Regions from separate parts of the Microbacterium sp. CCNWLW134 genome, predicted to be linked through region 1. Evidence: predicted binding sites of a transcription regulator. Region 1 holds the regulator's gene; the other holds the start of a gene.
What was found. Region 1 encodes HspR, which represses chaperone genes until heat shock. Its sites were predicted from a motif close to AAGTTGAGTCNNNNNGACTCAACTT; they were not measured.
Positions count from the first base shown of each region.

Region 2: the regulator HspR is predicted to act here: its motif matches at 8,433-8,457, upstream of V6S02_RS09035 (ATP-dependent Clp protease ATP-binding subunit).

Region 1 covers NZ_JBAOJU010000002.1:60,386-71,628, forward strand. The annotation lists gene V6S02_RS10720 (hypothetical protein) at 1-356, shown strand, start outside; gene V6S02_RS10725 (hypothetical protein) at 552-1,412, opposite strand; gene V6S02_RS10730 (cysteine hydrolase family protein) at 1,843-2,415, opposite strand; gene V6S02_RS10735 (potassium channel family protein) at 2,439-3,194, opposite strand; gene V6S02_RS10740 (DUF2252 domain-containing protein) at 3,315-4,685, shown strand; gene V6S02_RS10745 (septum formation family protein) at 4,705-5,205, opposite strand; gene V6S02_RS10750 (heat shock protein transcriptional repressor HspR) at 5,323-5,784, opposite strand; gene V6S02_RS10755 (DnaJ C-terminal domain-containing protein) at 5,799-6,791, opposite strand; gene V6S02_RS10760 (nucleotide exchange factor GrpE) at 6,804-7,433, opposite strand; gene dnaK (molecular chaperone DnaK) at 7,436-9,307, opposite strand; gene V6S02_RS10770 (MFS transporter) at 9,539-10,933, shown strand; gene V6S02_RS10775 (MarR family winged helix-turn-helix transcriptional regulator) at 10,948-11,243, opposite strand, start outside.
Region 2 covers NZ_JBAOJU010000001.1:1,896,983-1,908,225, reverse strand. The annotation lists gene V6S02_RS09090 (alpha/beta hydrolase) at 1-807, shown strand, start outside; partial or broken gene V6S02_RS09085 (winged helix-turn-helix domain-containing protein) at 841-921, shown strand; gene V6S02_RS09080 (Lrp/AsnC family transcriptional regulator) at 907-1,239, shown strand; gene V6S02_RS09075 (HNH endonuclease signature motif containing protein) at 1,393-2,784, shown strand; gene V6S02_RS09070 (hypothetical protein) at 2,824-3,522, opposite strand; gene V6S02_RS09065 (class I SAM-dependent methyltransferase) at 3,524-4,630, opposite strand; gene V6S02_RS09060 (DUF3817 domain-containing protein) at 4,739-5,203, shown strand; gene V6S02_RS09055 (DoxX family protein) at 5,228-5,638, shown strand; gene V6S02_RS09050 (EI24 domain-containing protein) at 5,635-6,372, opposite strand; gene nagA (N-acetylglucosamine-6-phosphate deacetylase) at 6,429-7,583, shown strand; gene V6S02_RS09040 (hypothetical protein) at 7,580-8,398, shown strand; gene V6S02_RS09035 (ATP-dependent Clp protease ATP-binding subunit) at 8,510-11,059, shown strand; gene V6S02_RS09030 (LLM class flavin-dependent oxidoreductase) at 11,089-11,243, shown strand, end outside.

The sequences.
Region 1 (11,243 bases):
ATCCCGAGCTCGTCGTCCTCATGGCTCAGCTGCAGGAGCTCACCCCGCAGCTGCGCACCGCGCGGGCGATGATGCCGATCGAGTACGACGACACCGAGTCGTTCTCGAACCCCCATCTGGGTGTCGGCGAGCGCCTGGTGATGGCGCTTCCGCCCGAGCCTCGCACTCCCCCGTTCGCCACCTACACGTGGGACACCGGCACCCACCTCGTCACGCTGACGGCGGTGTGCTCCGACCGGGAGCGCGTGGGGACGGTGATCCCCTTCGTGGATGAGGTGGCCCGCAGCATCCGTGTCATCGATGACCTGACGATCGACGGCTCTCCCGAGGTCCTGCGCATCGAGCCGCGCGCCTGACGGGCCGCGCTCCGGCCCCCGCCCCACGCACGCGCGACCCGTCGATTCCTGCGGCCCACGCGCGCGCGGGCCCACGATTCTTGACGGGTCGTGTCTACCCGTCTCCGCGCCCACCAACCCCCGCGCTCGCGACCCGTCGATTCCTGCGGGCCACCCCCCGCCGGACCGACGATTCCTGACCGGTCGCGCAGCCGGTCATCCGGGCCGCCATCCGCGATCCCGGAGAGCGTCGGACACTCGGCTCAGCACGAGGCTCAGCCGGATGCCACGGTGCTCTCTCGTCACGCGGATGTGACGCCAACCGAGCCGCGCGAGGGCGTCGAGTCGCTCGATGTCGCGGTAGTACTGCCCGTCATCGGTGCGGTGGTGGTCGCCGTCGTACTCCAGCCCGACGCGGTACTCCGGGTAAGCCAGATCGAGGATCGCGACGAGCCGGCCGGTTTCGTCGTAGACGGGGTGGTTCACCACCGGTTCCGGCAGTCCGTGCCCCGCGGCGTCGAGGCGCAGCCGGGTCTCGCGCGGAGAGTCGGTGCCATGGCGCACCAGCGCCTCCGCCTCCCTCAGCCGCTTCGCACCGCGGCGGCCGCTCCACTGCGCAGTGGCACGCCGAAGTTCCTCCCGATCAGCGACCGGGTTCTGGCGTCGGACCAGCGCATCGCCGACGATGACGAGCTCTCGGACGGAGTGGTCCGAGGCGAGCTGACACCAGGCGTCGACGGGGTGCACCGCGGGCACTCCGGCCGCGGCGCCGATGCGGACGGAACGATCGGTGATCTGATGTCCGCGCACGCCACGGGCCCGCATACGGGCGAGGGGTGCACGAGAGCAGACGTCCACCATCGCGGACGCGCCGCCGATCGCGTCGGCTCCGACGAGTGCGAGCGCAGCGAGGTGGCTCACCGCGTCACCGTCGCGAAGCCTCGGTGCCACCGCGCGCACGCGCTCGACGAACGACGATGCTCCGCGCGTGAAGGTACGCACGCCCTGGAACGGCGCGTCGAGGTCGCGCGCACGAAGTCGACCCGGCGACGCTCCCTCACGAAGCGCCTCGGCCACCGAGAACGGTTTGCCGACAAGGGCTGAGGGTAGAGGCTTCGGATGCGGCATCGCCCCAGCATCCCGCTGCCTGGAAGCCGGATGACGCGTCGAATCGTGCCGGTGGACAACCCGCCGATTCGCCTCTCTGTGCAGGAGTCGACGAGCACCTGGCGGCGCTGCGTGACCCGTCACCTTCTGCCGCTGAGCCACCAAGCAGGCCGCAGAAATCGACGGGTCGCCCGCGCGGGGTGCTCAGGGAAGATGAGCGGCCGCGCGGGCATCGGCCGCGCGGTGCGAACGCGACCCGTCAAGAAGTGCGGCCCGATGAGCGCAGCACCCGCAGGAATCGACGGGTCGCGAGGAGGGGGAGGTGTGGGCGGGGTCGCGAGATGCGGGTGTGGCGCGGACGCGGGGACGCGCGGACGCGGGGGCGCGGACGCCCGGGCGGTCAGGCGGGGGTGCGAAGCGCCGCGACCACCTCGGCGACCGGCTCGACCCGCGCGTACGCGCTCGCGAGCGCGGCGAGGAACGCCGCGTGCACGTCGGCTCCGCCGACGGCGACTCCGCCGAAGGCCAGGTCGGGCGCGGCGCAGGCATCGGCGGCGACCGTCACCTTCCAGCCCAGATCGGATGCCGCGCGCACACTGGCGTCCACGCACATGCTCGTCATCATCCCGGCGATGACGATCGGGGCGCCGACGTGAGCGGTGAGCGCCTCGCCGAGCGGGCCGCCGTGGGAGGACGCGCCGTGGAACGCGTTCGGGTGATGCTTGACGACGACCGTCTCGTCGCCCTCGGGGGCGACCCGCGGGTCGATCTCGGCTCCCGGAGTCCCGGCTTCGAGGAAGCTCCCCGAACCGGATGACTCGTGGCGCACGTGCACGATCGGAAGCCCGGCCTCGCGGAAGGCCGTCAGAAGCTCCGCGGCGCGCTCGGCTGCGGCATCCGGATCCACCAGGGGGAAGCGTCCGCCGGGGAAGTAGTCGCGCTGGATGTCGATGAGGACGAGGACCGGGGCCATCGACCCAGCCTAGGTGCGCGGGGTCATCGCGCGGGCGGGTCGCCGAGCTTGGCGCTCACCGCGGCCAACTGCTGGGCGAGCTCGCGCACCTGCCCACGCGTGGCCGGCTCGGTGTCGTCGCCGACGGTCGCCGCCGCGCGCTCGATCACCCACGACGACACCGTCGCCGTCACGACGCCGACCACCGCGATCCCGCCGCACATCAGCAGCACCGCCACGACGCGGCCCCACCAGGTGACGGGATAGAAGTCGCCGTAGCCGACGGTGGTGATGGTGACGAAGGCCCACCAGACCGCGTCGCCGAAGTTCTCGATGTTGGCGCCGGGGGCTCCGCGCTCGGCCTCCAGGACGGCGAGCGCGGCGATCCAGATGAGGATCGCGGCCGCTCCGGCGCCGTAGATCGCCACACGGTTGCGGATGGCGGATCCCGCCGTGCGCTGGAGCGCCTTGACGACGGTCAGCGCGCGAAGGAGCCGCAGCGGCCGAAGCGCCGGGATCACGACGACCGCGAGGTCGAACAGGTGACCTCGGAACCACTTCCCGCGCGGATCCGCCAGGGCCAACCGCACGACGTAGTCGACCGCGAAGACGACCCATGTGACCCCGATGACGACCCGTGCGACGGCGTAGGCCGGCCCCTGCACGTCGGCGATCACCTGCCACGAGTACACGACGATGAAGACCAGCGACGTGATGATCAGCGGCCAATAGGTGAGTCTCTGCCATTGATCGGCGGTCAACGCCCGGGTCGCGGGTCCGCCGGTCGATGTGACGCTCACGGCACGACAGTAACGGCGGCGATCGGCCTCGGCCGGGAGCGCACGCCGGTGCTGGCGGCGTGCGCTCCCATCCCGTACCGTCTGATCAGGCGGTGATGCCGCCGGGTGAGAGGAGGCGCCGTGCCTCGAGATCCGTGGATGCCACCCCCGGGCCTGTCCGCCCACACGGCGGAGGGCAAGATCGAGCGGGGTCGGACGCCCCGTGGCGCGCTCTCCCAGCTCGTGGCCACCGGCCGAGACCCGATGGCCGTCCTCGATGCCCAAGACGTCGATCGCGTGCCGGAGCTCGTGCCGCTGCGCACCGCCCGCATGGGGGCGAGTCCTTTCGCGTTCTACCGGGGAAGCGCAGCGATCATGGCCGACGACCTGTCGCGCTGCCCGAGCACGAGCATCCTCGTCGCCTCCTGCGGCGACGCGCACCTGTCGAACTTCGGCCTCTACGGGTCGCCCCAGCGCACGCTCGTGTTCGATCTGAACGATTTCGACGAGTCGGCCTGGGCTCCCTTCGAGTGGGATCTCAAGCGCCTCGCCACCAGCGTCGTCATCGCCGGCCGCGCGACCTCGCGCGACGACGCCGTCGTCGAGGATGCGGCGCGGCAGGCCGTCCGCACGTATCAGCGGGGGCTCCGCACCGCCGCCAAGCGGTCTCCGCTCGAGCGGTACTTCGACCGCTTCGACGCGCTCGGTGCTCGCCTTTCGACCGATCCGGAGACGGCGGCGGTCGTCGAGCGCGCGGTGCGATCGGCGCAGAAACGCACCGGTTCCCGTGCCGCGCGCAAGCTGACGACGACCGATGAACACGGCCGCGTGACGCTCCTCGACGATCCCCCGGTGATGACCCATCTCACCGCCGGCGACGAGGAACGGGCATGGCGGGTCCTCGACGAGTACCGGCTGTCGGTCAATGTCGACATCCGGCTCCTGCTGCAGAAGTACGCGATGGCCGACGTGTCGGCTCGGGTGGTCGGCGTCGGCAGCGTCGGCACGCGCTGTCTGCTGATCGCGCTCCAAGACGGCGACGGCGATGTGCTCCTCCTTCAGGGGAAGGAGGCCGGCGAGAGCGTGCTCGTGCAGTACGGGCGCGTGACGCAGCCCGAGGCGGTCACGACCTTCATCGACACCTATGGCAACGGAGGGCGGGTGGTCGCGCTCCAGCGCATCCTGCAGGCGGTGTCCGATCCTTTCCTCGGTCATATCCGCCGATCGCCGTCCGGCGCGCGGCGCGACTTCTACGTGCGGCAGTTCCACGACATGAAGGGCGGCTTCGACGCCGAGGCGATGGAGGACAAGCCGTTCCGCTGGTACGCCATGGCGTGCGCGGCGACACTGGCGCGCGCCCACGGGCAATCACCGACGGGGGCCACCGCCGCCGGCTACGTCGGGGGCGGGCGGCGGTTCGAGGACGCCGTGGTGGAGTGGGCGTACGCCTACGCCGATCTGTCGTACGAGGACTGGGAGGAGTTCCGCCGCCACCGCGGCACCGAGGAGTGAGTGGGCGCAGCCCGCGCGATCAGCGCGCGGTGCCCTCGGCCGATCCCTCGGTCGGACCCGACGGGTCGGACAGGATGCAGATGATCTCGCGATCGCCGTCTCCCCACGACTGCTCGGACGGGTCGATCGAGTCTGCGATGAACACCGATTCCTCGTAGGAGATCCCGACGAACGGCTCGAAAGCAGACAGACACCCTTCCTCCGCAGCCGCGTCGACGGCCTCGGCGCCCGGCCACTCTCCGTCGGGCATGTCGAAGAGATGGAAGACCTCGTAGTCGTGCGACTCGCCGCAGGGGACCACCGGCAGCTGATTGATCTCGGTCTCGGTCACCTCGGTGAAGCAGTCCCCCACCGCGATGGCGAACACGTCGGCGTTCCCGCCTTCGACGACCTCCTGCGACTCCTCGTCCCGCTCCACGGTGGAGGGAGCGGTGAAGCTCACGCATCCGGAGAGAGCGACGGCGAGGGTGCCGACGGCACCCGCGGCGAGAAGACGGTGGATGAGGCGTGAGGTATGCATGGAACTTTCGGGGACGTGTGAGGACAGGACGAACGCCGAGATCGATCTCGGCGCGGGCCTCAGCCTAGAAGGCGCGCGCTCACGCCCGCGAGTCGGCGGCACCCCCGCGCGTGTCGGCTAGGCCGATTCGTCCTGAGCGCCCGGAGAGAGCGGATGACGCGGGCGCCAGACCACCAGCTCGGTGGCGCGGCGCACGCGCGTGCCATGGCGCAGGGTGACGACCGAGCCGGTCGCGCCCGCCGCGAAGACCCGCGCCCCCGGGCGTGACTGGCGCTCGATCTCGAGTTGCTGCTCGAGGTCTCGGACGCGCCGGGTGAGGTCGTGCACGCGCTGTTCGAGGGAGATGAGCCGCGCGATCGCGGGGAGGCTCATACCGTCGGCGGACAGCCGCGCGACCTCGCGCAGCTGCTCGACGTGGCGGAGCGAGTAGCGGCGGGAACCGCCCTGCGTGCGGGCGGGGACGACGAGACCGAGCCGGTCGTACTGGCGCAGCGTCTGCGGGTGCATGCCCGACAGCTCCGCCGCCGCGGCGATGGCGAAGATCGGCGCGTCACCGTCGATGTCGACGTGGTCCGTCATCCGTCCCTCCCGTGTCAGCCGCGCGCCTTGGCCATGAGGTCCGCCCGCGGGTTCTCCTTCGGCTCCACCTCGTGGAAGCGTTCGAGCGCTTCGCGCGCGGCGCCCTCGAGGTGGGAGGGCACGACCACCTGCACCTCGGCGAGCAGGTCGCCGGTGCCCTTCTGCGTCGAGACACCGCGTCCCTTGACGCGCAGCACGCGTCCCGAGGGGGTGCCCGGCGCGACACGCAGCTTCACCGGGTCGCCACCGAGCGTCGGGACCTCGATCGTGGCGCCCAGAGCCGCCTCGGTGAAGGTCACCGGAACCACCACGCGCAGGTTCAGTCCCTCACGGGTGAACACCGGGTGGGGGCGCACCGTCACCTGCACGACGATGTCGCCGCTTTCGCCGCCGTCGGGAGAGGGACGTCCGCGACCGCGGAGGCGGATGCGCTGCCCGTCGGCGACGCCGGCGGGGATCTTCACCTTGAACGGCTTGCCGTCCTCGCCCTGGAGGGTGATGGTCTCGCCCTTCGTGGCGGTGACGAAGTCGATGGTCGTGCGCGCCGTGACATCCGACCCGCGGGTCGGGCCGCCGAAGCCGCGGAAGCCGCCGGTGGGCTGCCCGAACCGACCCGAGCCGAAGCTGCCTCCCTGCTGCTGGTTGAACATCGCGAAGATGTCGTCGAAGTCGGCCGACTCGTAGCGCCCACCCCCGCGGCTCTGACCGAACGCGCTGAAGACGTCTTCGAACCCGCCGGCGCCCGGGCCGCCCGCAGTGAAGCGCGCGCCCGAGCCCATGGCCCGGATCTGGTCGTACTCGGCACGCTGCTCGGGGTCGGAGAGCACCGCGTACGCTTCGCTGATCTCTTTGAACTTCGCCTCGGCCGCAGCATCCCCCGGCTTGGAGTCGGGGTGATACTGCCGCGCGAGCTTGCGATAGGTCTTCTTCAGATCGGCGTCGGAGACCTCCTTGGAGACCCCCAGCACCTTGTAGAAGTCCTTCTCGAACCAGTCCTGGCTGGCCATGGCGTCTCCGGCCTACTCTGCCGGCACCGCGACGACGACCTTCGCCGGACGCAGCTCGGTCGAGCCCAGCCGGTAACCCGTCTCGACCACCTCGAGGATGGTCGCCTCGGTCGCGCCGGGGGTCGGCTGCTGGAAGATCGCCTCGTGGTGCTGGGGGTCGAAGGCCTCGCCGGCGGCGCCGTACGCCTCCACGCCCATGCGCTCGACGACAGCCCGCACCTTGTCGGCGATGGCGGCGAAGGGCGTGCCCTCGACGAGATCGCCGTGCTTGGCGGCACGGTCGAGGTCGTCGAGCACGGGGATCAGGCCTTTGGCGGCGGCCCCCTTGGCACGCTCGATCTCGATCTCGCGCTGGTCCTCGGTGCGGCGGCGGTAGTTGGCGTACTCCGCCTGCAGGCGCTTCAGGTCGGTGAGAAGCTGCGACTCCAGAGCCTCGACGCGGTCGGCGACGGCGTCGGTGTCATCCGCTGCCGCCGCATCGGCGGACTGGGCGGCGCTGAGGATGTCGTCGACGGTGAAGTCGCCGTCCTCTGCGCTCGCTGCGTCCGCCGACGCGTTCGGTGAGGCGTCTGCCGACTCGGGCGCCGAACCGTCCTCGGGGTCAGGCCCGGGAACCGTGGGGTCGTCCTTGTCTTTCGCCATGGTTACTTCTTGTCTTCCTCGTCGTCGATGACCTCGGCGTCGACCACGTCCTCATCGTTCGACGGCTGGTCGCCCGCGGGCGCACCCTCGCCACCGGCGGCGGCACCGTCGGCCTGCGGCGCGGCCTGGTTCGCCGAGTAGATCGCCTCGCCGATCTTGCCCTGCGACTGCGACAGCTTCTCGAACGCCGACTTCACCGCGTCGTCGTCGTCACCGGCGAGCGCGGTCTTCAGCGCATCGACGTCGGCCTGGACCGACTCCTTGACGTCGGCGGGCAGCTTGTCGTCGTTGTCCTTGATCAGCTTGTCGACCGAGTAGGCGAGCGTCTCGGCCTGGTTTCGGACCTCCGCGGCCTCACGGCGCTTCTTGTCCTCCGCCGCGTGCTCCTCGGCCTCGCGCACCATGCGCTCGATGTCGTCCTTCGGCAGCGACGAGCCGCCGGTGATCGTCATCGACTGCTCCTTGCCGGTTCCCTTGTCCTTCGCCGAGACGTGCACGATGCCGTTGGCGTCGATGTCGAAGGTGACCTCGATCTGCGGGATGCCCCGGGGAGCCGGCGCGATGCCGGTGAGCTCGAACGTGCCGAGCGGCTTGTTGTCGCGGGTGAACTCGCGCTCGCCCTGGAAGACCTGGATCGCGACCGACGGCTGGTTGTCGTCGGCGGTCGTGAAGGTCTCGCTCCGCTTGGTCGGGATGGCGGTGTTGCGCTCGATGAGCTTGGTCATGATGCCACCCTTGGTCTCGATGCCGAGGCTCAGCGGGGTGACGTCGATGAGCAGGACGTCCTTGCGCTCGCCCTTCAGCACACCGGCCTGCAGGGCTGCGCCCACGGCGACGACCTCATCGGGGTTCACACCCTTGTTGGGCTCCTTGCCGGCCTCGCGCTGGACGAGCTCCGACACGGCGGGCATACGGGTCGAACCGCCGACGAGCACGACGTGGGCGATGTCGGCGACCTTGATGCCGGCCTCGCGGATGACATCCTCGAACGGCTTCTTGGTGCGGTCGAGGAGGTCCTTGGTGAGGTCCTCGAACTTCGCGCGGGTGATCGTCTCCGACAGCGAGACGGGGCCCGAGTCGGTCAGCGACAGGTAGGGGAGGTTGACCGAGGTGCTGGTCGAGGAGGACAGCTCCTTCTTCGCCTGCTCGGCGGCCTCCTTCAGTCGCTGCAGGGCGATCTTGTCGCCCGAGACGTCGACACCGGTGGTGTCCTTGAACTGCTTGATGAAGTACTCGACCAGACGCTGGTCCCAGTCGTCACCGCCGAGACGGTTGTCACCGGCGGTGGAGCGCACCTGGATGGTGGAGAAGTCGTCGTCCTTGCCCACCTCGAGGAGCGAGACGTCGAAGGTACCGCCACCGAGGTCGAAGACGAGGATGAGCTCGTCCTCCTTGCCCTTGTCCAGGCCGTACGCGAGGGCGGCGGCGGTGGGCTCGTTGATGATGCGCAGGACGTTCAGACCCGCGATCTCGCCGGCCTCCTTGGTGGCCTGACGCTCGGCGTCGTTGAAGTACGCCGGCACCGTGATGACCGCGTCGGTCACGGTGTCGCCCAGGTACTGCTCGGCGTCGCGCTTGAGCTTCTGCAGGATGCGGGCCGAGATCTCCTGCGGCGTCCACTTCTTGCCGTCGACCTCGAAGGTCCAGTTCGTGCCCATGTGGCGCTTGACGCTCGAGACGGTGCGGTCGACGTTGGTGACCGCCTGACGCTTGGCGGTCTCGCCGACGAGGATCTCGCCGTCCTTGGTGTAAGCGACCACCGAGGGGGTGGTGCGGAAGCCCTCGGCGTTCGCGATCACCTTGGGCTCGCCGCCCTCCAGCACCGCGACGACGGAGTTCGTCGTTCCGAGGTCGATACCAACAGCACGTGCCATGTGTGTTTCTCCTTTTCACGGGGCCGAGAGCCTCGACCCGGGGCGTTGTCATGAAGTCTTCTCGCGGGCGGTCCCCCAACGTGCTGAGGGGTTGAGCCGCGATGACTCAAGACTACGCGGCGGGGCGATCGGCGTCAAATGAAGTTGATATGTGATGGCTCAACTTCGAATGTCGCGGTGCGGCGGTTTCGCTTCTTCCCCCGTTCACCGAAGGGCCCTAGCGTGACGGACATGACCGCACCCGCCGAGGGCGTGCCGCCCGCCACCGCCGACAGTGCCGCCATCCCTGTGATGGGGCTGGATCTGCGGGAGGACACCTCCGCGCCGCGGCGTCAGATCTACGCGTGGGCGCTGTGGGACTGGGCGACACAGCCGTTCAACACGGTCATCCTCACCTTCATCTTCACCGCCCTGTATCTCACGACCGACGCGTTCCTGCCGGCCGACGTCGCCGCCCTCCCCGACGATGCGCCGGCCAAGGAGGCCGCCCTCGCCGACCTGGCGGTGGGCCTGGGGTGGGGCGGGACGATCGCGGGTCTGCTCATCCTCGCGATCGCACCGATCCTCGGGCAGCAGGCCGATGCCCGCGGGCGACAGAAGCTGTGGCTCGGAATCGGCACCGGCGCGCTCATCCTCTGCATGTTCGGGCTGTGGTTCGTCGAACCTGCGCCGGCGTACTTCTGGCTGGGTGTCGCGCTCATCTCCGCCGGCACCGTGTTCGGCGAGATCGCGGCGGTGAACTCCAACGCGATGCTCATCGGCATCGCCAGCCGCAAGACGATCGGCCGGGTGTCGGGACTCGGATGGGGCTTCGGCTACCTCGGCGGCATCATCGCCCTGGTGCTGGTGGTCGTGTTCTACAGCGCCGACTGGTTCGGCATCTCCGACGCCGACGGCCTGCCGTTCCGGATCATCGCCGTGGGGTGCGCGATCTGGGCGATCGTCTTCTCGATCCCGATCTTCCTCGCCGTCCCCGAGCCCTCCGCGGGGCGCCCCGAGCGGAAGGTGGGGTTCTTCGCCGCGTACGGTCTGCTCATCCGAGACGTCATCGGCCTGTACCGGAACCCGGGAACACGCCAGACGTTCTGGTTCCTCCTCGCCAGCGCCGTCTTCCGCGACGGCCTGGGCGGCGTCTTCGCATTCGGGGCCGTCATCGCCGCCCAGGTGTTCGGGTTCGAGTTCCTCGACCTCGTCATCTTCGGCGTCGCCGCGAACCTCATCGCGGGGGTGTCGACCATCATCGCCGGGCGTTTCGACGACCGATTCGGGCCCAAGTCGGTGATCGTCTTCTCGCTGAGCGGCATGGTGGTCGCGGGGCTCGCCGTCTTCTTCCTCGTCGACGCCGGAACCACGGTGTTCTGGATCGGCGGACTCGTGCTCTGCGCATTCGTCGGCCCCGCGCAGGCGGCCGCGCGGTCCTTCCTCTCGCGCGTCACTCCGGCGGGCCGAGAGGGCGAGATCTTCGGGCTCTACGCCACGACCGGACGCGCGGCGAGCTGGATGGCGTCGGCGATGTGGTCGGTGTTCATCATCATCGGAGGCGTGACCGCGTTCGGCATCCTCGGAATCGTGCTCGTCCTGCTCGTCGGGCTCCTGCTGCTCCTTCCCGTGCGCGCCCCGCGCTGACAGGCGGGCGGGACTCAGCCGTTGAGGTTGTCAGCGAGTTTCGCGAGAAGGCGCGCAAGCTCGGTGCGCTCGGCCTCGGTGAAGCTCTCGAGGGCCTGGGCGATCGCCTCGCGCCGCTCGCCGCGGAATCCCCGCACGACCCGTCGCCCGGCATCGGTCACGGCGACGCGGGTGCGCCGGGCGTCGTCGGGGTCGGCCTCGCGTCGCACCAGATCGAGCTGCACGCACTGCTGCACCAGGCGCGACGCGCGGGGCTGGTCGACGTCGATCGCCTCGCCGATCTCTCCGACGCTCAGCGGATGCGTCGCCG
Region 2 (11,243 bases), on a different contig from region 1:
GGGAACCCCGAGGGCCCTCTTATCGTGTTCCATCACGGAACGCCCAGCAGCTCCGTTGCGGTGCCCGGAGGATGGGATGCAGCGGCACGAAACGACGCTCTCATCTGCAGCTTCGACCGCCCCGGCTACGGGGGCTCCCCGAGACAGGCCGGCCGAATGGTATCCAGCGCGGCTGGCTGGTCTGCGGCTGTCGCGGACGCGCTCGGGCGCTCCGAGTTCGCTGTAATTGGCACCTCCGGCGGCGGACCGCACGCCGCTGCCGCGGCGGCGGCGTTACCAGAACGGGTCACCGCGCTCGGCCTCATCGTCAGCCTTGGGCCGCTTCACATACCTCACGCGACGATCCCCGACATGATGGCGGAGACGGAGGACGAAATCGCGGCGTCTCGAGCCGGCGAACTCGCCCTGAGGCATTTGATCGATGACCTAGGTGGCGCCGACGACGCACTAGACCAGTGGATGGCCCTGCTGCCCGCCAGCGACCAGGAGGTGCTTGCCCGGACTGAGGTGCAGCATGAAGAGTCCGTCGAACATGCCGAGTGGTCGGCGAACGGCGTAGACGGCTGGGTCGATGACGACCTGGCGCTCTTCGCGACAGATTGGGGCTTCGACCCGTCCCACATCGGGACGCCGACATTCGTCCTGTACGGCGAGTCGGACGTCCTGGTTCCTCCCAGCCACGCCCGACTCTGGCAGTCGGTCGTCCCGGGCGCCCGCTGCGAGGGGATTCCCCACGGCGGACACTGGCTGCGCGACCATGAGCCGAGAGTGCTCGACTGGGTCGAAAGCCTCACCCCGCGGCGGTGACGCCCATCCATGAGTTCCTAACGCGACGGCGACCTCACCAACCGCGCCCTTGCCGAACGGCTCGGCTTGGCCGAGTCGACGTGTGCCCATCGGGTGCGCATGCTGCGCGCGCGGGGGGTGATCCGCGGATCGCAGGTGCGCTTGAGCGAGACGGCGCTGGGCTATCCCATCCAGGCTCTCATCCGCGTGCGACTGGGGAGTCACACGGCTTCTCGTGTTCGCGAACTGTTCGACGCGCTGTGTGAGATCCCGTCTGCGCTGCGTGTCTTCCACGTCGCCGGAGTGGACAACTTCCTCGTCCATGTAGCCGTGCGCGATCCCGAAGCGCTGCGGGACGTGGTGCTCGAGCACATCACCGTGCACCCCGTTGTGCGGGCGACCGAGACGCAGCTCCTCTTCGAGGTGCGCGATGGTCAGGGTCCTTCCATCTGAGCTGTCCAGCCTTCGACGAGCGTGCGCTTCTCGAGAGCCTTGTCGGGGGCTTCGCTCGATTGGAGCCCGAGTGCCTCATCAGGTCGAGATCGGTTCAACCTGGGGTTGAGAGTTTCGGGTCTAGATGTCGGAGGCTGGTGCCATCATTCATACATGTGTTCGAACCCGCGGCTCACCCTCCTCAGCGAGGAGGACCGAACTGAGCTGACGGGTGTGCTGACCCGGGTGGAGGCGGCGCAGGTAGCGCTGGCTGCCGCGGAGGCGGAGCAGACGCGTGCGTTGGCGGAGGCTGGGGCGTTCGCGGCGCGGCTGGCGGAGGGGTCATCCTCGGTGGTGCGGGACCGGGATATGGCGTTGCGGGGTGTGGCGGCGGAGATCGCTGCGGCGGTGCGGTTGTCGGATCGGTCGGTGCAACGCCAGATCGATAGTGCCTTCGCGTTGGTGAACGACTACCCCGCGACGGTGCACTGCTGGGAGAAAGGGCTGATCACCCGAGCGCATGTGGCGGTGGTGGAGGATGTCGGGCGACGCCTGCCGCCGGAGGTGAAGGGTGAGTTCGATCAGCTCGCGGCGGAGATCTGTCTCGACGAGACCCCGGGGCGTGCCCGTGCGGATCTGGAGATCCTCGCGGAACGGATGCACCCCCGGACACTGACCGAGCGGCATGCGGGGGCGTTCCGGGAGCGGAAGATCGTCCGCTACACGATCGGTGACGGGATGTCGGAGTTGCGGGCGGTGCAGTCCACGGTGCTGATCGAGGGGATCTTCCAACGCATCACCGACGAAGCCACCGCGGTCATCACCGCCCGAGAACCCGGGGCGGATCCTGACGTGCCGCCGGATACCCGGTCCATCGACGAGGTCCGCGCGGACGTGTTCGCCGACATGCTCCTCACCTCCACACCGAGCCTCAACCCGACCGGCTCTGGTGACCTACCGGGAGGGCTCGGGGCGATCACCGCGAAGGTGCAGGTCGTGATCCCCGTCATGGCTTTGATGGGGCAAAGCGACGTTCCGTGCGACCTCGCGGGGGTGGGGCCGATCGATGCCGAGACGGCGCGGTTGCTGGCGGGGAACAGTGACGGGGTGTGGGAGCGGCTGCTGACTCACCCGGTGACGGGGTTGACGATGGCGGTGGATCAGTACCGGCCGACCGGGGCGATGGTCCGGTTCCTGAAGGGTCGGGATAAGCACTGCCGGTGGCCGGGCTGCCGGATGCCCGCCCGCACCTGCGAGGTCGACCACAATCACGACGCCGCCCTGGGCGGGAGAACCGAGATCTGCAACCTGTCTTGCCTGTGCCAACGACACCACAGCATGAAACAGTTCACCGCCTGGAACGTCCGACAACTCGACGGTGGGGTCCTGGAGTGGACCTCCCCCGCAGGGCGGGTCTACACCGACAATCCACCCGGCCATGGGGTGCACTTCTCCCCAGAGGAGGACGTCCCCGACGACCTGTGGGTGAAATGGACCACCTTCACCGGAGAGTTTCGGATCACCGACGAACCCGCCGACGACCCCCGAGAACCGGCGCCGTTCTGACGTCCAGTCGGCCGGGCCGGCGGTCGGACTCGCGCTGTCTCACCGCCCCGCGATGAGACCGAAGCCCAGACACACGACGCCCGCGGCGGCCAGGACGACCGCATAGGTCCATCGGTAATCCAGATGGATGAGACGGTCGTAGGTGCGGGAGACGAAGGCGGCCGCGCCCGGCAGCCGCGACCACACTCCGGCGAGCAGGACGAACGGGGCGATGAGCGCCAGCAGGAAGACGGCGTACGCCAGGATCCGGGGAACGAGCTCGTCACTGATGCCCGCGGTCACGCGGCCCGTGGTGTACATGATCGGGAGGGTCGTGAATCCGACGATCGAGCAGCTGAGGCCGAGCCAGAAGTAGCTCCCCGAATGTGCACGGCTTTGCGTGGCGCGCGCGACCGCTGCTCGCCGGGGGACGCGGAGACGCCAGACCGCGACCCCGATCGCCGCGGCCAGGAAGACGGCTCCGGCGATGAGGTCGACTGTGCGGCTCAGCGCGAGGGCGTCGGCATCGCGCTCCGCGGCCGTGACGAGATTCGCCGGATTGAAGCTCTGCAGCGCCACGAAGAGGATCGTGGCGCCCGTTGCGAGGCCACCCACCATCCACCCCATCCGCGCCGCCACCTGGGTGTTGCGGGCCAGCATGTCGGCCGTCGCCCCGTACAGGGCGGGGTTCAGGCCGAGCGCCAGTCCGAGCCCGATCAGCGTCGACAGGGCGACCGCCCACCGGGCGATGTCGTGCATCTCAGCCGCTCCTGGACACGGTGACGGTGAACTTGGCGTTGCGGGCGACCTGACGGGTGGGGCCGACGAGGCGCTTGAGTGTCGATCGGTGGCGGAGGTGCGAGTTCCAGACGGTCCAGAGCTCGCCCTCCGGGGCGAGCACCCGAGCGGCGTCGGCGAACAGCCCGTGGGCGAGCCGCTCATGCACGGCCGCTCCGGTGTGGAACGGAGGGTTCAGCGCGATCAGGTCGGCCACGCCATCGGGGAGGGTCGACAGGCCGGCATCCTGAATGACCTCTACCCGATCGGCGACCCCGTTCGCGGCGGCGGTGGCGCGCGCTGAGGCGACGGCGGCCGCCGAGACATCCGACGCGTGAACCCGGAGACGGGGATGACGCCGTGCGAGCGTCGCGCCGACGATACCGTTTCCGCAGGCCAGGTCGACGACGAGCGCGTCATCCGAAATCCCGTTCGGAAGATTCTCCAGGAGGAGCCGGGTGCCGATGTCGAGGGAAGCGCCGGCGAAGACGCCGCCGAAGGCACAGACCTCGAGGTCGCCGACCCTCGCACGCTTCGGCTCGGGGTCGCGTCCGTCGTGGGGCTCGGCGGCGATGAGGACACGGGACTTCTGTCGCGCCGGGCTGACGTCCACACGCCCGAAGTACCGCCGCAGGACGTCGTTCATGGCCAGGGTCATGTGTTTGATGCGGCCGCCGGCGAAGACCCGCGCGTCGGGGTGAGCGTGCCTCGCGATGAGACCGGCGATGTCATCCAGCGCATCCAGGGAACGGGGGAGGCGCAGAAGGACGACCCTCGCGTCTCGCACGAGTTCAGCGGACAGCGGCAGGGAGCGAAAGACTCCCGGCATCTCCAGCGCCTCGGCGTTCGCAGCGAGAGCGCGTTCGCCGAGGAGAGAATCCTGATGCACCCTCAGGAACCACCCCGGCTGCGCTGACGCGAGGGTGAGCGCCCCGTAGGCATCGCCGATCACGACCATCTCGTCCGGCGCCGCATCACGGCGCGCCTCCTGGGACAGGTCCAGGAGCAGTCGATCGGCCGCGTCGACGGCCACGAGGTCCGGAGCCTCGACGTCAGGCCACCGCCGCAGCGCGTCGAAGGGGAACTCCACACCTCCACGCTAGGCGCCGTCGCGATCTCTTGACACCGACACGACCGGGGCGGCGCGTTCTGTGGGCTTCTCTAGGCTGGAAACCCCGTCCCTCGCTGAGGAGAACCCGTGTTCCGCACGCCCCTGACCCTCTTCCGCACCCTCGCCATCGCCGAGGCGGTGTCGTGGACCCTGTTGATCACCGGATTGATCCTCCGTGCGACCGCCGGTCTCGACATCGCGGTGACGATCGGCGGCGGCATCCACGGCTTCGTCTTCCTGGCTTACGGAGCGACGGCGGTACTCGTCTCCCTCAACCAGCGCTGGTCGCCGGGGCCGGCGATCGTCGCCGTCGGGAGCGCCGTGATCCCGTACGCCACCATCCCCACCGAGATCTGGCTGCAGCGCTCCGGCCGCCTGCGCGGATCGTGGCGGACCGAGGAGACGGCCGATCCCCGCGACCGCCGGATCCTCGACCGGATGCTGCGCTTCTTCCTTCGGCGCCCGTGGGTGCTCGCCCTGCTCATCGCGACCGCGGTCGTGCTGCTGTTCGTCGTGCTTCTCGTCGTCGGCCCGCCCGGAGGTCGGGAATGATCCTCGCGCGGTTAGGCTGACGGGATGTCGGACAGCTCGAGCCCCCTGCGCACCCTCGCCCGCTGGTCGCTGGCCGGCGCGATGGTGTTCGCCGGCGTCACCCACCTGTTCTGGGGACGCAAGGAGTTCCAGGCGCAGGTTCCCGACTGGACCACCCGGGGCACCGGGTTCGACAAGGATGACGTCGTCATCGTCTCGGGAGTGCTGGAGGTCATGCTCGGGGCGTCGCTCGTGCTGCTTCCGAAATCACGTCGCACGCTCGGGAACTACCTGGCGGCGTTCTTCGTGGCGATCTTCCCCGGCAACCTCGAGCAGTACCTGAAGAAGCGCGACGGCTTCGGTCTCGACAGCGACCGCAAGCGCCTGTTCCGTCTGTTCTTCCAGCCCGTTCTCGTCGCCTGGGCCCTGTGGTCCACGCGGGACGGCCGGCGCTAACCGCTCGCGTCCTCTCCGACGAGCGTCCGCGCGAGCATCGTCGCGCCTGCGGTCGCGGCCGGCATGACCGCCACGGCGCCCAGAGGCACGAGGAAGCACAGCTGGGTCGCGATCCCGAAGCCCCACACCCGGGGCCGGGCGCGGCGGAGCAGAGCGCGCCGCTCCCTGCGCGAGATGCCGCGTGCCGTCAACGCACGCGAGGTGAGTTCGTCGGCGAGGATCCAACCGGTGAGCACCGTACCGATGACCGCTCCCAGGACCGTGCCGACGACGGGGATGAAGCCGACGAGGGCCGCGCAGATCGCGATGAGGATACCGCGGCCGAGAAGTGAGAGCGCGTCTCCTGTGGATCGCCAGAAGCCGTAGTCCGCGCCGGGGATCTCTCCTGCCGCGCTCTTCTCCACCGAACGCCAGATGCGGTCGTAGAACGGCTCTCCGACGATGAGGGTCACGGCGGTGAAGGTCACGATCGCGATGATGCCCGCACCGCCGAGAAGCGCGGCGCTCACGGCGATGCGAACGACGCCGGTCCAGAACTCCGGCCATCCCGCCGCGAACGGCGTCAGCCATTCGGCGACTTCGGGAACCCAGGCGCCCAGGACGACCAGCGCGGTGATGAACACCACCGCGACGACGACGGCGGGGATGAGTCCGAGCGCCATCGCCGCGGGACGACGAGCCCACCACCCGAACCCGCGGAGGAGGAGCCCCACCCCGCGCCACAGTTCCGACATCCCGCTCCTTCCGGCCCTGTGAAGGATAGCGAGGCTCGGACGGATATCGTGGCGGAGTGAACGCGACCGGCACCACAGTCCTGCATTCGGCTCGACTGGTTTCAGGCGGTGAGATCACCGAGGACGCGTGGCTGCTGCTCGACGGCGACGTCGTCTCGGCGCGCGGTACCGGCGCCGACTGGCAGCGCCACGCGCCTGCGGAGGTCATCGATGCCTCGGGCCGCGTCCTCACCCCCGGATTCATCGACCTGCACTGTCACGGCGGAGGCGGAGCGGCCGTCGATGACGGCGCCGCCGCGATCGCACGGGTGTTGGACACCCACACCGCCCACGGCACGACACGCTCCGTGCTCTCCCTGGTGAGCGCCCGCATCGATACGCTCGCGTCGCGCCTCGCCGCGATCGTGGAGGCGAAAGCCCGCGATCCGCGCGTCCTCGGCGCGCACCTGGAAGGACCTTTCCTCCACCCCGACTTCCGGGGGGCCCACGATCCCGACGTGCTGCGTGATCCCGATCCCGAGACGGTGCGTCGCCTGCGGGATGCCGCGGGGAATGCACTCGTCCAGATCACCGTCGCCCCCGACCGACCTCACGCGCTCGAGGCGATCGAGACGTTCGCCGACGCGGGCGTCGTCGTGGCGGTGGGCCACACCGGCGCCGATCGTGCCCTGGCCGAGGCGGCGTTCGCTCGTGGCGCGAGGCTGCTCACCCATGCCTTCAACGCGATGCGCGGCATCCATCACCGGGCACCGGGCCCGGTGCTCGCCGCAGTGAACGCGTCGGGAATCGTTCTGGAGGTCATCCTCGACGGCAGCCACGTCGACCCCCTGGTCGTGCGGATGCTGTTCGATCTCGCCCCGGGGCGCATCGCGCTCGTGACCGACGCCATGGCCGCCGCGGGCGCGGCAGACGGCGACTACATCCTCGGCGACCTGGAGGTCACCGTGTCGGAGGGCATCGCGCGGTTGGCGGGCACGGAGACGATCGCCGGCTCCACCCTCACCCAGGACGCCGCTCTGCGCCGAGCCGTCGAACAGGTGGGACTCGACCTCCCCACAGCCGTCGCCGCCCTGACCGAGACCCCCGCGAGGGTCGTCGGGCGGCAGGACCGCTTGGGGCGTCTCGACCCCGGATTCGCCGCCGACGTCGTCCTCCTCAGCCCCGCGCTCGAGGTCGAGTCCGTGTGGTCGGCAGGACGGCGGTTCCGGTGACCCAGGTCGCGGCCGCGACATCCCTCGCCCGCACCTACCGGTACGTCCGGCTGGCGATCCTCGGGGCTGTGCTCGCCCTCCTCGTCTCCGTCGCCGCGGTCGCGATCGACGTCGGGACCGCACCGGAGTCGTTGAGCGCCGGCTTCTACACCCCTGCTCGGACGGTCTTCACCGGGTCGCTCTTCGCCGTGTCGCTCGCCCTCCTCGCCCTATCGGGGCGGAGCGTGCCCCAGGCTCTGCTCGATGTCGCCGCGGTCCTGGCCCCCCTCATCGCCATCATCCCGACCCCTGTGGGTGGCGTCGTGCCCGCCGCCGTGCACGCCGACGTCGTCAACGGTCTCATCACGTTCGCGATCGTGGGGGTGGTCGCGCTCGTCGCCACGCTCTTCGTCGCCCGCGCCCAGCGGACCCTCACCCGTGGCGTGCTGACCACGGCCGGCGCCGCGGGCGGGCTCATCGTCGGGTTCCCCCTGTGGTCGGCCGTGGATCAGGAGAGTCTGCTCCGTTTCGGCCATCTGGCGGCGACCCTGGCCTTCTTCGCCCTCATCGCCGCTGTCGCCGGGTGGACCGCCTGGGCGCCGACCTCCTCCCGGCCGGCCGCCCGCGCGATCTACGGAACGATCGCCGTGGGAATCCTCGCCGCGATCGGCTTCCTCTTCGTCGTCTTCCTCCTGAGCGTCGCCGATCCGCGAGGGGCGGCCACCGGCATCCCGCTCGTCCTCATCGGCGAGGTCGTGCTCCTCCTGCTGTTCTCGGCGTTCTGGATCGTCGAAACGGCTCAGACGTGGAACGATCCGGATCCGACTTTTCGGTGACGGCGGTGGGAATAGTCGCCATCACGTCGCGTTGAAGTTGATACGTGTCTGCTCAAGTTCCCGTACCGGGATCTCCGAGCAGGCTTCGCATCACCCTTCACGGAGACTGACATGCCCGAAGACTTCCCCCAGACCGGTGACGGTCAGAGCGCGTTCGACGAGTTCCTCGCTCGCTACCTCGCGGGCGAGCGGGCTCGCGCGGAGCGTTCGATCGACCTCAGCCGCTTCCTGAGCGCCCGAACCCAGGAGATGCTGCAGCGTTCCGGCCGCTACGCCCTCGAGCGCGGGCAGCGCGAACTCGACGCCCTGCACGTGCTCCGCGTGCTGGTCCAGCACGCCCCGGCACGCGATGCGGTGGCGCGGATCGGCTCCGATCCCGACGCGATCGCCCGCGCGGCCGAACAGCGGCTCCCCGCCGCGTCGACGGCCGCCGACGTCGACGGCGCCGTGATCACTCCGTCGGTGCAGCGCGCCCTCTTCCACGCCTTCCAGGTCGCACGCTCCTCAGGCTCGACCTACGTCGACCCCGAGCACCTGTTCTTCGCCCTCGTCCTCGCGCAGGACACACCGGCCGGGCAGATCCTCGCCCAGGCGGGCGTCACCGCCGAGGCGCTCACCCAGAGCGTGCGCGAGACGGTCACCCCCGGCGGAACGAGCGCCGAAGAGAGAGCGGACGCCGCGGCATCCGATTCCCCCATGCTCGACCGTTTCGGCACCGACCTCACGGCCCGTGCCCGCGACGGACTGCTCGACCCGGTGATCGGGCGCGAAGACGAGATCGAGCAGACGATCGAGATCCTCAGCCGCCGCACGAAGAACAACCCCGTGCTCGTCGGCGAGGCCGGCGTCGGCAAGACCGCGATCGTCGAGGGCCTGGCCCAGGCGATCGTGGCGGGCGACGTTCCCGAGCAGCTGCGCGACAAGCGCGTGATCGCCCTCGACCTGCCCGCGATGCTCGCCGGCACGCGCTACCGGGGCGACTTCGAGGAGCGCCTCACCCACACGATGGACGAGATCGCCGCGCGCTCGAACCAGCTCATCGTCTTCATCGACGAGGTGCACACCGTCGTGGGCGCCGGGGGCGGCGGCGAGGGTGCGATGGACGCCGGCAACATCCTGAAGCCCCGGCTCGCGCGCGGCGACCTTCATCTCGTGGGTGCGACGACGCTGAAGGAGTACCGCACGATCGAGAAGGACCCCGCCCTGGAGCGCCGTTTCCAGCCGGTGAGGGTGGGCGAGCCGTCGCTCATCGATGCCGTCGAGATCCTCCGCGGCCTCCGTGGCGCCTATGAGGAGCACCACGGGGTCACCTACACCGACGACGCACTGCGTGCCGCCGTCGAACTCAGCGACCGGTATCTCACCGACCGGGTTCTTCCCGACAAGGCGATCGATCTCATCGACCAGGCAGGGGCACGGCTCCGGCTGCGCCTGGGGTCGAAGGTCGACACCCGGGAGCTCCTGGAGCGTCTCGCCACGCTCGAGGCCGACAAGAATGCCGCGGTCACCGCGGAGCGCTACGAGGAGGCGTCTCAGATCCGCGACGAGATCGCCGCGGTGCAGGAGCGCCTGCGTGTGGCGACCGAGGCCGGCGCGAAGGCGGGTGCGGCGGTGGTGGACGAACCCGAGATCGCCGCGGTGATCAGCCGCGCCACGGGCATCCCCGCTCAGCGTCTGACCGAGACCGAGCGTGAGCGCCTGGCGGTGCTGGAGAGCGAGCTGCACGCGCGGGTGATCGGACAGGATGACGCGGTGACCGCCGTCGCCAAGGCGGTGCGGCGGAGCCGCACCGGAATGGGGGACAGCCGCCGTCCCGTCGGTTCGTTCCTCTTCCTCGGCCCGACAGGGGTGGGCAAGACCGAGCTGGCGAAGGCCCTGGCGGCCTCCCTGTTCGATGACGACGGCGCCGTCATCCGCTTCGACATGAGCGAATTCGGCGAGCGGCACACGGTGTCGCGCCTGGTCGGTGCCCCTCCCGGATACGTCGGATACGACGAGGCGGGGCAGCTCACCGAGCGCGTGCGGCGCAACCCGTACTCGATCGTGCTCTTCGACGAGATCGAGAAGGCCCACCCCGACGTGTTCAACCTGCTGCTGCAGGTGCTCGACGATGGCCGCCTCACCGACGGTCAGGGACGAACGGTCGACTTCCGCAACACCGTGGTCGTGATGACCTCGAACATCGGGAGCGAATTCCTCGCCTCGCGCTCGGGTGCCATCGGCTTCATCGCCGACGGCGGCGGAGCCACCGGTTTCGGCTCGGACAAGGATCTCCGCGACCGTGTGATGGGGCGTCTGCGCGACGCCATGCGACCGGAGTTCCTCAACCGCATCGACGAGATCGTGCTCTTCCGCAAGCTCGAGAAGGAGCAGCTGGAGCAGATCGTCGGACTCATGCTCGGGGCGACCCGTGCACGGCTGAGCGCCCGCGAGGTGTCGCTCGAGATCGATGACTCGGCGATCGCATGGCTCGCCGAGAACGGCTACGAGCCCGAGTACGGGGCGCGTCCCCTGCGCCGGCTCATCCAACGCGAGGTCGACGACCGCATCGCCGACCTGTTCGTGTCGGGAGCGCTCAGCGACGGCGGAGCGGTGAGGCTCGACGCCGCCGACGGGATGCTGCGGGTCGCCGCCGGAGCGACGGTCGCCGCTGCAGCCTGACGCTGGTTCCGATGGGGCATGCTGAGGACATGGCATGCTCCATCGGAATCGCCGCCGCCGTCGGGCCCGCGTTCGCTCGCACGATCGCCCCGGTCGTCGAACGAGCCGGGTTCACCACCCTGTGGGTGAATGACACCCCGGGTCACGACGCACTCGAGGTGCTCGCCGCCGTCGCCGAGGTCAC